Regions from separate parts of the Sinorhizobium chiapasense genome, predicted to be linked through region 2. Evidence: riboswitches for the same ligand, from Rfam matches in the RefSeq annotation. Region 2 holds a riboswitch; each other region holds the start of a gene.
What was found. A riboswitch is a leader RNA that binds a small molecule or an ion and turns the genes downstream of it on or off. The one in region 2 is predicted to bind thiamine pyrophosphate.

Region 1 (4,488 bases), on a different replicon from region 2:
GCAGTCGAGCCCGTTTCCGAGGCGAGTACCTTTGCCGCGTCGGTTGCCCCAGCATAGGTGAACGCAACAGTTGCGCCTTCACTGGCGAAGCGCCGGACAATCGCCGCACCGATCCCGCGGCTGCCGCCGATGACCAAGATTTTCTTTCCATTGAAATTTGCCATTGTTCGCTCCTTGAGAAAAAATGTAGTAAGCACTACATAATATGGGCGGGAAGCGAATGCAAGGAATTTTGTAGTGATTGATACAAAAAATGCCAAACCGCGGGGGCGGCCCCGTGCCTTTGATGTCGACGAAGCCGTTGGCAAGGCACAGGCGCTGTTCCATCAACGGGGGTACGACGCCGTCAGCCTCACGGACCTGACGGGGGCCCTCGGGATCAATCCGCCGAGCTTCTATGCCGCATTCGGCAGCAAGGCCGATCTCTACGGGCGTGCGCTGGAGCGCTACGCGAAGACGGAAGGCCTGGACTTCGAGCGTTTGCTCGCGCCGGAAAAGTCATTGGAGGACGCGCTGGCGGCGCTGTTCGAAGCTGCAGCGGTGGCCTACACGGCACACCCTGACGCAACCGGTTGCCTGGTCATCGAAGGTGCGCGGGGCGGGACGGATGCCATCGCTTGCGACAAGGTAAAGACGCTCTGGCGTCAGAGCCGGCAGGTGGTGCGCGATGCGATCGCCCGCCGGGAGACCGACCGGCCGGATGAGATCGCGGACTATGCGATGGCGGTGCTGGCGGGCATCTCTGCAAGTGCGCGTGACGGTCTCGACGTTAACCGCCTGCGCGCGATCGGGCGCACCGCATCGCGGGCCTTCGTGCACGAAAGGACATAGGCGCTTCGCCGTCAGTCGTGCTCGACCTAAATCGCGGCGACCAAGCGCTCGCGTGCGCGAGCGCGTCGATGGCGCGTTCGCCGAGTTCGCGGGCAACGAGATTGAGAGGGCCTTCGCAGAAGATGCTGCTACCGGATGGCGGGACCGCAGCCGCGAACGCCGATCTGGTCCGTATCGCCGCAGCGGCTCTCCGGTCCCCCGGCGGGCCCGTGCTCGACAGTGCCGGCTACCGGCAGTCAGTCTTGGCCTGAGGCCCGGCTACTTTGTTGACAGACTGGCACCGCTGTCCGATACAATGCCAACATTCCGAGGGGAGCACCGGGCGGTGCTGAGATGGCGGTGAGCCGGACCCTTGAACCTGATCCGGGTCATGCCGGCGTAGGAACGGGAACAGCACCTTTGAAGGCGCTTTCGCCACGTCTCCGCGATTTCCTGGATTTCCGTGATGTTCCAATCGGGAGACCGACCATGATGCGCTATTTTTCGTTTCTGCCGCTTTTCGAGGTGAAAGTCCGATGACGGCGATCGCGCTGACCATAGCCGGCTCCGATTCCGGCGGTGGGGCCGGCATTCAGGCTGACCTCAAGACATTCTCCGCCCTCGGTGTCTATGGCGCCAGCGTCATCACCGCCGTGACGGCGCAAAACACGAAGGGCGTCACCGCCGTTGCCGATCTTTCACCGGAAATCGTGACGGCACAGATCGACGCGGTCTTTTCCGATCTCAACGTCGCCGCCGTCAAGATCGGCATGGTCTCGCGCCAGGAGACAATCGCCGCCATTGCCGACGGGCTGCGCCGCTTCGGCAAGCAGGCAGTTATCGATCCGGTCATGGTGGCGACTTCCGGTGACCGGTTGCTGCGGCCGGATGCGGTGGCGGCGCTGGTAGAAGAACTCATGCCGCTAGCGCTGGTCGCCACCCCGAACCTGCCGGAAGCCGCACTGCTGACAGGCCGTTCGATCGCCGAGGATGAAACGGAGATGGCGCGGCAGGCCGAGGTCATTCTCAAGACCGGTGCCCGCTCGGTGCTGCTCAAGGGCGGCCATCGGCAGGGCAGCGAGGCAACCGACCTCTTCTTTGACGGCAACACGCTTGTCCGCCTCCCGGCAGCGAGGATCGAGACGGGCAACGATCACGGCACGGGCTGTACGCTTTCGGCGGCCGTCACTGCCGGCCTCGCGCTCGGACGCCCATTGGTTGACGCAGTGCGCGAGGCGAAGACCTACCTGCATGCTGCGCTTTCCGCTGCGAATGCCCTATCTGTGGGCGAGGGACGGGGGCCTGTGCACCACTTCCACCGTTGGTGGTAATGCGGCATCCGCGGGGCGTGATCAAAACCGTGTCCCACCCCATCGTATCTCACGTCGAACGCGAGCCGCCGCCTCGGTGTTGCCACTGTTGCGACGCAACATGTTTTCGTCCATGGTTAACGGACTGCTGCATGTTTCCTAAATCGCAGCCGATTTAAGGATCAAAACATGCAACAATACAAGGTGCTACAGCGGAATTTGCGCGTCTGATACGACGCGCGGCGCTGTGGTCGGTTCCACGAAGGCAGCGATATATGCAGTTCCTTGCTCGTCGTCTGGAAGCTTTCAACCGAGACGAACTGCCGGATTGGCGTCGGTCGCCGACTGTTTTGGGTCGCGCGCTGCGGCTTGTTCCGAGCCTCTTGGAGTTTTTCCTGTTTTATGTCCTGGCGCTTGCCGTTCTGGCGGGCGTGGTCGCACTGATGGTGCTGGCCTGGATCGTCAGTGCCGATCGAAAGCCGTCGTAAGGGCGTTTCGCCCAGAATGGCGGAATTTCAAAGAGTTGGATCATTTTCTTGCAGTTCAACGTGCTACAGCGCCGTGCGTCTGATTAGACGCGCGGCGCTGTATGGCAGATGCGGGCGCCAGCCATTGGCTCAAGCTGCGGGTCGGTCGCCGCTGATCGAATGCTCGACATAGTATTTGCCGTAACGGTGTCGATATTTCTCGACGCCGCCGAAGTCGCTGTACTTCGAAAGCTCATCCATGTCGGTCTTGTTGAGGATGACCCCGAGCACCTTGGAATTGATTTGCGGCTCGGAATGCAGCACGTCGCGCACCAGTCGGGACGGCGTTTTTCCCCATTCGACAACGAAAATGAAACCATCAGCAAGCGGAGCAAAGGCCTTCGCATCCACCACAGGCGCCAGCGGAGCGAGGTCGACGACCACGTAGTCGAACGAACTGCGTGCATTCTCGATCAGGTTTGCCATGGCAGCCGAGGCGAGCAGTTCGTGGCTCTGATGGGGTTGATGGTTGGATGCCCCGCCGCCGACAGGGAAGATCGCAAGTTTGGTGCGTTGGTCGACCTTGATGCCGGCGGGCCAGGTGGCTTCACCGATCAGCGTCTCGACGAGCCCCGTGCGGGGGGCGGGCGTGATCATCTGGGTGAGGCCGGGTTTGCGGATATCGCCGTCGATCAAGAGCGTCCGTTTTCCGCTCGCGGCCAACTGCGCCGCGAAGTTTGCTGCGACGACGGATTTTCCCTCGTCCGGAACCGCTGACACGATCCCGATCACGCGGCTGTCGTTGCCGTGCAGCATGTGATCGCAGGCAAGCTTGGCATTCCGGAAGGTCTCGGCAAAAGAGGATTGTGGCGCTTCGAGCACGATGCGCGACAGGCGCTGGAAGGCGACCGTCTCCTCGCCGAGTATTTCCGGTTGCCTGTCGGAGGCAAAGCGTGTGCGCACGAGTTCCGCACTCTTCTTCGTCCGTGTCCCGATCAGCGGCACATAACCGAGCGACTTGTGACCGAGGATCGTGCGCACATCGTCTTCAAGCCGGAAGGTTCTCTCGCGGAACTCCTGGAAGGCGGCGAAGGCGCCGCCGGCCATCAAGCCGAGCACGGCGGAAAGTGCAAGCGTCAGGGTCTTTTTCGGGCTCGACGGGGCGGTGGGAACGCCGGCTTCGGAGATGACCCGAGCCTTGGCGATCGGGAACGAGCGTTGCTGCGCGGCCTGTTCGTAACGGCCGAGATAGGACTCATAAAGCGTTTTCAGCGCCGCCGCCTTCTGCTCCAGGTCCCTCAACTGAACGAGCGACTTGTTGGCGTTCGTGTTTTTCCCCACGACTCCTTCGATGCTTTCACGCAGCGACTGCTCGCGCGAGCGGGCGACTTCGTATTCGTTCTTGTAGCTTGCCGTCAGTTGCTGCAGTTCCTGGTAGATCTGCCGTCCCATGTCGGCCTGCTCGGCCCTCAGTGATACCGCCTGAGGGTGGTCCTCGCCAAAGTTTTGGGCGACCTCCTGCTCGCGCTTCACGACAGCGAGATAACGCGCCCTGAGATCGCGGATAACCATGTTGTCTCCCTCTTTGGGAGAAATGGTCGCGTTGTTGACGGCTGTCTCCGGCCCCTGGTCGACAATCGACTTGAACTGGTTGTAGCGCGCCGAGGCGCTGGCCGTGTCGGCCTGGGCGACTATGAGCTGGCTGTTGAGATCCGACAATTGCTGTTCGGACATCAGCTCGCCGCGCGCGGCAGTCAGACCGTTTTCGCTTCTGAACTGCTCAACCTCGAGTGCTGCTGCCAGAGAGCGCTGCCGCAAATCCGTGAGGCGTTCCTGCAGCCACACGGAAGCACGTTCCGTCGCTTCGAAATTGGCGTTTAACTGATCGGTGAGGTACGCCT
Region 2 (4,488 bases):
ACTTCCCAGACCCCGAAGCACCGGCGACCGCGACGATCTGGCCGGGCGGAATCACGCAGTCGAACATGAGCGTCGTCGTTTCGAAACGCACTTCGACGTCCTTGAGTGAAACAGCCGCGGAAACGGAGGCGGGCGAATTCATGCGTCTCTTCCTTCGCGCGCGCCGTTGTCTCCCGCCGTACCGAGCACGGTGAGGACCAGGCAGATGAGGCCGAGGATAAATGCAAGTCCCGCAGCGTCGGCGGTGCGGTAGCTTCCCATGCGGCTGTAGAGCAGCCAAGGCAAGGTTGTCATGTCCTGCGAGCCGAACAGGGCCACTGCCCCAAGATCGCCGAGGGACAAGGCCATGGCGAAAGAGAAGGCCATGAGCAAGGGTCGACGCAGCGGTGGCCAGTCGATCCATCGCAAGCGATGAAAGCCCGCGATACCGAGGCTCGCCGCCAGTCGATCCGTCCGTGCCGCATGGGTGGCCATTGCCGGAGCGAGCACGCGATGGACGAAGGGAAGCGCCATCAGAGCATTGATGGCGATGACGACGGCCGGCGCAAGACGCGCGACATCGCCGACGGGGCGCAACAGCAGGAACCAGCCAGCGCCGAGGATGACCGGCGGCACCAGCAGGACGAAGGAGGTGCTGGCGCCGATCATGCCGGTAAACCCGCGGGCGGCGGCTCCCGCCTGTCGTCGCATCAAGGTAACCTGCTGCGCGCGGATCATCACGGCGGTCGCTCCAACGGCTGTCGCGCCCGAAAGAAAAGCAATCACAGCGCTGGTGGCGAAGGCACGGTGTACGGCAGCATCGCGGGCGAGCCTCGGCAAGTCCGCCTGCAGGCCGGAATAGGCGATCGCGGCGAACGGCAGTCCGACGAAAGCGAGCGCAAGGATGAGCCAGAGCCCGTCGGCGAGTCGTGACCGGCCACTCACGCCGTCGAACCGCCTCATTGCCTTGCCGGTCGTCTCGCTCTCCGGCGGTGGCGGCGCCAGCACCTTCAGAACGAGAAGCAGGGCACCCGTCAAGGCGACCTGAAGGCCGGAAAGGGCGATCGCACGCGGCGGGTCGAAATCGAAGCGCAACGCCTGATAGATCGCCACTTCGATCGTGCTTGCCGCAGGTCCCCCGCCGAGTGTCAGCACGAGCGTGAAACTGGTGGCGCAGAGCATGAAGATGAGACCGGCGATGCCCGGCAACAGCCCTCGGATCGCCGGCCATTCGATGAAGCGGAAGATTGCGACCGAGGGCATGCCGAGATTGGCGGTGGTACGCCAGTATTCGCCCGGAATCCGCTCGATCCCCGCAAGCATCAGCCGCGCCGCAAGCGGCATGTTGAAGAAGACGTGGGCGAGAAGAATGCCGAAAAGCCCATAGATGCTGATCGGATCGTTGAGCCCGATCGCGACGAGGACGGTATTGAGAAAGCCTTGCCGGCCCCAGACCTGAATGAGGCCGAGCGCTGCGACGAGAGCGGGCAGGCCGAGCGGCAGCGCCATCAGCCGCAGCAGCCAGATGCGGCCGGGAAAACTTGCCTGCCGGGCAAGCGCACGCGCCACCGGGATCGCGAATAGAACGGAGAGGATCGTCGAGAGGCTCGCCTGAAGCAGCGTGAAGCGGGTGACGCGCCAGACATAGGCGTCGAACGGGGCGCCGGCATAACCACCGCTCGACTGCGCGAGGAGGGCGACGACGGCGAGGGCGACGAACAGCAGAATGCCGCCGAGGCTGAAGGCCCCGGCGGCTATCGTCATCCGTCTTTCGGTAGCACCGGACAAGCCTGCCTCAGTTCTTGCTCATGGCCGCCAGCCATTCGTCGATCCACGCCTTGCGATTGGCGGCGACCTCCTCGGAAGACATCAGGAATGTCTTTTCCGGCTTGACGAGCTTGCCGAAGGCGTCCGGCAGGGGTTCCTTGGTTTCCGCAACCGGCATCATCCAGTTGGTCGTCGGAATGATCGACTGGAATTCCGGACCGGTCATGAAGGCCAGAAACTCTTTGGCGAGTTCCGGTTCCTTGGTGTTCTTCGTCACGCCGGCCACTTCGATCTGGATGTAGTGGCCCTCGGCGAAGGGCGCGGCCTGATAGCGTTCGGTGTTTTCCGCCACCATGTGATAGGCGGGCGAGGTGGTGTAGGACAGCACCATCGGCGCTTCGCCCTTGGTGAAGAGGCCGTAGGCTTCCGACCAGCCGGGGGTCACGGTCAACACCCGGTCCTTGAGCTTGGCCCAGGCGGCGGCTGCCTCGTCCCCATAGACCGATTTCACCCAGAGCAGCAGCCCGAGGCCCGGTGTCGAGGTGCGGGGATCCTCGATGACGATCTTTTGCGAAGGATCGCCGTCGACCAGTTCTTTCAGGCTCTTCGGCGGGGTCTTCACGGTTTCGGTATCGTAGATCACGGCGAAATGGCCGTAGTCATACGGAACGAAAGTGTCGTCGGAGAAGCCGCCCGGAACCTTCAAGGCGGCGGTGTCGAGATCGTGCGGGGCGAAAAAGCCCGTCGCCTTGGCTTCCGCGACGAGGTTGGTGTCGAGACCGAGCACGATGTCCGCCTTCGATTGCTCGCCTTCGAGCTTCAGTCGCGTCAGAAGCTCGACACCATCGGCGACGCCGACATAATTGACCTCGCAGTCGCAGGTTTTCTCGAAGGCCTCGGCGGCTTTCGCGCCAGGGCCCCATTCGCTGATGAAACTCTCATAGGTGTAGATCGTCAGCGTCTTTTCGGCGGCACTGGCGCCGAACGGCAAAGTCGCGGCCGTCGCCGCAATCGCCAGCCGGCGAAGCAATTTGGTGTAAATGGACATGACGGGCACCTCTCTCCCTTTTGTTGATGTTGCGGGAAAAGGAGGCGCATCGGTCCGATCGCTTCTAATCCCTCCGCCGGTATGAGCCGGATCAGGTTCCGCGGGTTGGCTTGAGCCTCTCAGCCTTGGTTCCGCAAGCGGACCGAAGGCACCCCGTTAGAGCAGCAAAGATTTAGCTTTCGGCGGCAGGTCTGGCAAGCCGAGTTTCGGCGGAAACATTTGCCGTCCAAGCCATCTGCGCTATTAGACCAAACACTTGTCGGCGGCGTTTGTTCGTCTCCTGCAGCAATTCAAAGTGCAACAGCGTCCTTTGCGCGTCTGATCAGACGCGCGGCGCCGTAGTGGGGAGGTATTCTCATGCCAGACATGCTCGTTCGTCTCTATGCCTTGCCTGAAAGGCGTGCTTCCCGGCTCGGTCCTGGCATCAGCATTCGCCGGGCGATGGCTCCGGAACGCGGTATCGTGCTCGCCTGGATCGAAGAACGGTTCGGCGCCGGCTGGGCAGGTGAGGCCGAGGCTGCCTTCTCCTCAACCCCGACGCGGATCCATGTCGCCGTCCACGAAGGCCGGATCGTCGGCTTCGCCTGCCATGACGTGACGGCGCTTGGTTTCTTCGGGCCGACAGGCGTCGACGAGGCGATGCGTGGTCAGGGGATCGGCGAGGCACTGCTTATCGAAAGCCTGATGGCGATGCGCACCGCCGGCTACGGCTACGCCATCATCGGCGGTGTCGGTCCCGCGGATTTCTACGCCCGCACCGTCGGCGCGGTGGAGATACCGGATTCGACGCCCGGCATTTATGCCGGCATGCTTTTTCCCGGTGAAGCTCCGCCGGAGGACTGATCGCCGGAGACGCAGCCGCCGAAAAGCGCAGCCTTGCCGCCGCAAAATGGCTTTCGGCCTTTTCCTTTGTCGTCCCTTTGCGCTATGGGCTTCTGCCATGGCCCAACAGACCTTCACCATCCTTCTCGGGGGCGCGCTCACCCGCACCGAGCGGCTCGCAAAGCAGCTTTCCGGCAGTCGCTTCATCGCGGCCGACGGTGGCATGCGCCATGCGAAGGCGCTTGGTATCGTTCCCGAGCTCTGGGTCGGCGACTTCGATTCGACTGACGACGCGTTGCTGGCCGCATTCGCCGCGGTGCCGCGCGAGCGCTATCCGGCGGCCAAGAGCGCGACCGACGGCGAGATCGGGGTCGAGGCGGCGCTTGCGCGGGGCGCAACGTCGCTGATCTTCGTCGGAGCGCTTGGCGGCACCAGAAGCGACCATGCCTTCCTGCATCTGCTGCGCGCCGTGGCGATCGCCGAAGAGGGGTTGCCGGTGCTGATGACCTCCGGCGAGGAGGAGGCCCATCCCTTGTTGCCCGGTTCCCGCGAGATCGACCTACCCAAGGGCAGCCTTTTTTCGATTCTCGGACTCAGCGCACTTTCCGGTCTTTCCATCGACAATGCGCGTTATCCGCTCGATGACTTCGCGCTGCCCTTCGGCTCGTCACGGACCATTTCCAACGTTGCGGAGGGGCCGGTCCGCTTTTCCTTGAAATCCGGCCGGGCGGTCATTCTCGCTCGACCCTATGATCTTTCCGGAGCCTGAAACCTTGGCGCCACCCATTCTGAAGCTTGATAACATTTTCCTGACCTTCGGTGGCACGCCGCTGCTTGCCGGCGCCAACCTGCAGGTCGAGCCCGGCGACCGC
Region 3 (4,488 bases), on a different replicon from region 2:
GCAGTTCGTCCCAGAAGCGCTGGTCGTCCCATTCCTCGAGATTTTCGTCGCGCGAGCACTGGATGTAGTAGCGGCTGCGGCTCAATGATCGCATCGAACAGAGTGCGAAACCGCGCGGGTGGTTGGCGTAGACCAGTTCGGGACTGACCGGCGGCACGTCGGCGAGGATGCCCAGCCAGCCGAAGGGATAAACCTTCTCGAAGGTGCGGATAGCCCTTTCCGGTACGGACCTGCGACTGACCCCGTGCGATCCGTCGCAGCCGGCGATGAAATCACACTCGATGCGATGGGTGCTGCCGCCCTTCTCGTAGGTGACATAGGGCGCATCGCCATCGAAATCATGCGGCGTAACGTTCAGCGCCTCGTAGACCGTCGATGCGCCGGTTGATTCCCGACGACCCATCAGATCGCGGGTGAGTTCCGTCTGGCCGTAGATCAGCACGCGCTTGCCGCCGGTCAAACCGAAAAGATCGATGCGATGGTCACGACCGTCGAAGGCGAGCGAGAACCCGTCATGCGGCAGCCCTTCGGCATGCATGCGGCTGCCGGACCGCGCCTCGTCCATCAGCCGCACGGTCCCCTCTTCCAGCACACCGGCTCGAACCCGCCCGAGGATGTGATCCTTGCTGGCACGATCGAGGACAACATTGTCGATCCCCGCATGGGTCAGCAATTGACCGAGCAGGAGACCGGACGGTCCCGAACCGATAATGACGACCTGGGTTCGCATGGACCTCCTCCCATCGAGTACGTCGTTCGCAAGCCAAACTTGCGCGGTCGGCGAAGCGCCTCCGCCCGCACCAAAATTGCCTTTTGTCAGGAAGTTTGCGCGCCGCCCGCGCCTGTCTCAATGGACATTCCAGCCAAGAAATTGCACTTATCGAACATCGGCGTAAAGTGGGAAGAATGAAGCGGGCGGTTCCGACATATGAGCTTTACGGTGAAGAGTCCGGAGAACGTCCGGATTTCTGGCTGCATTGCGAGACGATCCCCTCGCGCAGCAGCCTGCACCATTGGGAAATCGGCCTTCACCGCCATGAGAGCTTCTTTCAGATCCTGTACATCGCCGAAGGTTCGGGCGACGCCATATTCGGCGAGACGCCGCAGGCAATTTCTCCCCCGGCCGTAATCACCATCCCGCCCACCGTCAGCCATGGCTTCCGCTTTTCCCGCGACATCGACGGTTTCGTCTTCACGATCCTCGCATCGCACCTGCCGGCTGCCCCGGGCGGTCGCAGCAGGCTGGGCACATGGCTGTCGAAACCTTGCCTGACGCCGCTCGGCGAAAGCGAAGATGGCCGCTACGTCGCCGAGACCTTGCAGCGCCTGGCACAGGAATGGGCAGCGCGGCGCAATCACCGCACGAGCCTGCTCGACGCCTATCTCTCGACGGTACTGGCGCTGACGGCGAGGCTTGCAGAAGCGCCGCGTGCCGACGCGGCGGCTGCGGAAAGCGAAAACGAGCGTCGAATGGAGCGGTTCGACGCTCTGCTCCGACAGCACGTTCTTACGCACCGACCGGCGGCATTCTACGCGCGCGAGCTCGGCCTGTCGCAGACTCACTTGAACCGCGTGGTCCGGACGATGACGGGGCAGAGCGTGCACGAGGTCATCGCCGAAAGGCTCTTGAACGCGGCGCGGCGCGAGCTCGTCTTCACGCGTGCAAGCGTCCAGGAGATCAGCTTCCGCCTCGGTTTTTCAGACACGGCGTATTTCTCACGCTTCTTCGTCCGTCATGTGGGGACTACACCGCGAGCCTGGCGGATGGCGGAGCGGCAAAAACTTGGCGTGTGACGGTGCACTTAGCGACGGTTGGAACTTGCCGGCCAGAGCGGGATCAGGAAAAGTGTGAGCGGTTTTCCGCCCGCATCCCGCTCTAACGTATTAGAATCGATCACGTTTATGATTTCGGGTCGATTCGACCAAAAATCATCGTGATCTAAGACGCCTGCAATTCCTCAATCGAATCCACCCGATCCGGATAGAACGCCATATGGTCCCTGATCTCGCGCACCGCCGCATGCGGTCTTTCATAGGTCCAGATGGCGTTCTTCGATCGCTCCCCGCCTGATGTGATGCTGTAATAGGAAGCATCGCCCTTGTAGGGGCAATGCGTCGAATGATCGGTGCGTGCAAGCAGCGACATGTCGACGTCCTTGCGGGGAATATACTGCACCGCCGGATAGGACGCCTCGCGCAAGGTCAGTGCATCGCGCGTATCGGCAACGACGCGGCCGTCGAGCTTGACGACGACGCGCGCCGGATTGCGGTCGATGGTGATCGGATGATCAGGCCCGGGAATCTTGATCGGCTTGTCTGACATGAGCAATCGCCTTTTTAAGTTGATCGTTTTTACATAGGGTCACGCCGCCCGCTTCCCAAGGGCCGCAACTGTCCACGCGTGCCGCACCCGGCCAAACGCCAAAAAACAGGGTTGACGCCGCGGCGATATCGGTGACTATTTGCATCCATTCACCAGGGGGGTCCCGGCAAGGGGCTGAGATACTGCTAAAGCGCGCAGTGACCCGTTGAACCTGATCCAGTTCATACTGGCGTAGGGACGGTGCAGACGTGCGAAGGCCAGGATTCCGTGTTCCCGTGATCCATCGGCGCAGCGTCTTTTCATCCTTCCGACTTCAGAACTGGGTCTCCAACGCGAAAACTTTGGAGCCTCAAGATGAATGTTATCAAGCCTCTCGCAGCGCCCTCGGTCACGCAGGGCCCTCTTCCCGCCTCGCAAAAAGTCTACAAGCCCGGCGAGATCCATCCCGATATCCGCGTGCCGATGCGCGAGATCGCGCTGCATCCGACATCGGGCGAGCCGCCGGTCACCGTCTATGATTCCTCCGGTCCCTACACGGCCGAGGGTGCGAACATTCGCATCGAGGCGGGCCTGCCGCAGCTTCGCCGCGACTGGATCCTCAAGCGTGGCGATGTCGAGAGTTACGAGGGCCGCAGCGTCAAGGCGGAAGACAACGGCTTTGTCACCGGCGAGAGGCTGACGCCGGAATTTCCGGTTCGCAATGAGCCGCTGCGCGCCAAAGGCGGACTAGCCGTCACCCAGCTTGCCTATGCCCGCGCCGGCATCATCACGCCGGAGATGGAATTCATCGCCATCCGCGAGAACGTCGGCCGCAAGGCGACGAAAGAGGCGCTAACGCGCGACGGCGAAAGCTTTGGCGCGTCGGTCCCCGATTTCGTCACGCCGGAATTCGTCCGCCAGGAAGTGGCGGCGGGTCGCGCCATCATCCCGGCCAACATCAACCATCCGGAGTCGGAGCCGATGATCATCGGCCGCAATTTCCTGGTGAAGATCAACGCCAATATCGGCAACTCCGCCGTCACCTCGTCGATGGCCGAGGAAGTCGAAAAGATGGTCTGGGCGACCCGCTGGGGCGCCGACACGGTCATGGACCTTTCGACCGGCCGCAACATCCACAATATCCGCGAATGGATCATCCGCAATTCGCCGGTGCCGATCGGCACGGTTCCGCTCTATCAGGCGCTGGAGAAGGTGAACGGCATCGCCGAAGATCTCACCTGGGCGGTCTATCGCGACACGCTGATCGAGCAGGCCGAGCAGGGCGTCGACTATTTCACCATCCATGCCGGCGTGCGGCTGCATTACATTCCGCTGACCGTCAACCGCGTCACCGGCATCGTCTCGCGCGGCGGCTCGATCATGGCCAAGTGGTGCCTGCACCACCACCGCGAGAGCTTCCTTTACGAGCATTTCGAAGAGATCTGCGACATCTGCCGCGCCTATGACGTCTCCTTTTCGCTCGGCGACGGCCTGCGTCCCGGCTCGATCGCCGACGCCAATGACGCAGCGCAGTTCGCCGAACTCGAAACGCTCGGCGAACTGACGAAGATCGCCTGGGCGAAGGACTGCCAGGTGATGATCGAAGGGCCCGGCCATGTGCCGATGCACAAGATCAAGGAGAACATGGACAAGCAGCTTGAAGTCTGCAGCGAGGCGCCGTTCTACACGCTCGGGCCGCTGACGACCGACATCGCACCCGGCTATGACCACATTACGTCGGGTATCGGCGCGGCGATGATCGGCTGGTTCGGCACGGCGATGCTCTGCTACGTGACGCCGAAGGAGCATCTGGGGCTGCCCGACCGCGACGACGTCAAGACCGGCGTGATCACCTACAAGATCGCGGCGCATGCCGCCGACCTCGCCAAGGGTCACCCGGCCGCCCGCATTCGCGACGACGCGCTTTCCCGCGCCCGCTTCGAGTTCCGCTGGGAGGACCAGTTCAATCTCTCGCTCGATCCGGAAACGGCCCGCAGCTTTCACGACGAAACGCTGCCGAAGGAGGCGCACAAGGTCGCGCATTTCTGCTCCATGTGCGGCCCGAAATTCTGTTCGATGCGGATTTCCCACGACATCCGCGCAGAAGCACAGAAGGAGGGGCTTGCGGCCATGGCCGCGAAATATCGCGAGGGCGGCGACCTCTACATGCCGCTCGACGAGGCGGA

Region 1: it holds a riboswitch for thiamine pyrophosphate, as region 2 does, so the genes downstream of both, thiD (bifunctional hydroxymethylpyrimidine kinase/phosphomethylpyrimidine kinase) here and thiB (thiamine ABC transporter substrate binding subunit) in region 2, are expected to answer to the same signal.
Region 3: it holds a riboswitch for thiamine pyrophosphate, as region 2 does, so the genes downstream of both, thiC (phosphomethylpyrimidine synthase ThiC) here and thiB (thiamine ABC transporter substrate binding subunit) in region 2, are expected to answer to the same signal.

What each region holds. Positions count from the first base shown of each region.
Region 1 covers NZ_CP133152.1:569,423-573,910, forward strand. The annotation lists gene bdcA (SDR family oxidoreductase) at 1-164, opposite strand, end outside; gene RB548_RS27355 (TetR/AcrR family transcriptional regulator) at 241-831, shown strand; TPP riboswitch at 1,131-1,233, shown strand; gene thiD (bifunctional hydroxymethylpyrimidine kinase/phosphomethylpyrimidine kinase) at 1,347-2,141, shown strand; gene RB548_RS27365 (hypothetical protein) at 2,396-2,608, shown strand; gene RB548_RS27370 (polysaccharide biosynthesis tyrosine autokinase) at 2,738-4,488, opposite strand, start outside.
Region 2 covers NZ_CP133148.1:3,756,573-3,761,060, reverse strand. The annotation lists gene RB548_RS18030 (thiamine ABC transporter ATP-binding protein) at 1-142, opposite strand, end outside; gene thiP (thiamine/thiamine pyrophosphate ABC transporter permease ThiP) at 139-1,743, opposite strand; gene thiB (thiamine ABC transporter substrate binding subunit) at 1,775-2,794, opposite strand; TPP riboswitch at 2,846-2,960, opposite strand; gene RB548_RS18015 (GNAT family N-acetyltransferase) at 3,152-3,637, shown strand; gene RB548_RS18010 (thiamine diphosphokinase) at 3,735-4,385, shown strand; gene RB548_RS18005 (ABC-F family ATP-binding cassette domain-containing protein) at 4,390-4,488, shown strand, end outside.
Region 3 covers NZ_CP133152.1:85,089-89,576, reverse strand. The annotation lists gene pobA (4-hydroxybenzoate 3-monooxygenase) at 1-730, opposite strand, end outside; gene RB548_RS25125 (helix-turn-helix domain-containing protein) at 907-1,794, shown strand; gene RB548_RS25120 (DUF427 domain-containing protein) at 1,940-2,323, opposite strand; TPP riboswitch at 2,468-2,579, shown strand; gene thiC (phosphomethylpyrimidine synthase ThiC) at 2,678-4,488, shown strand, end outside.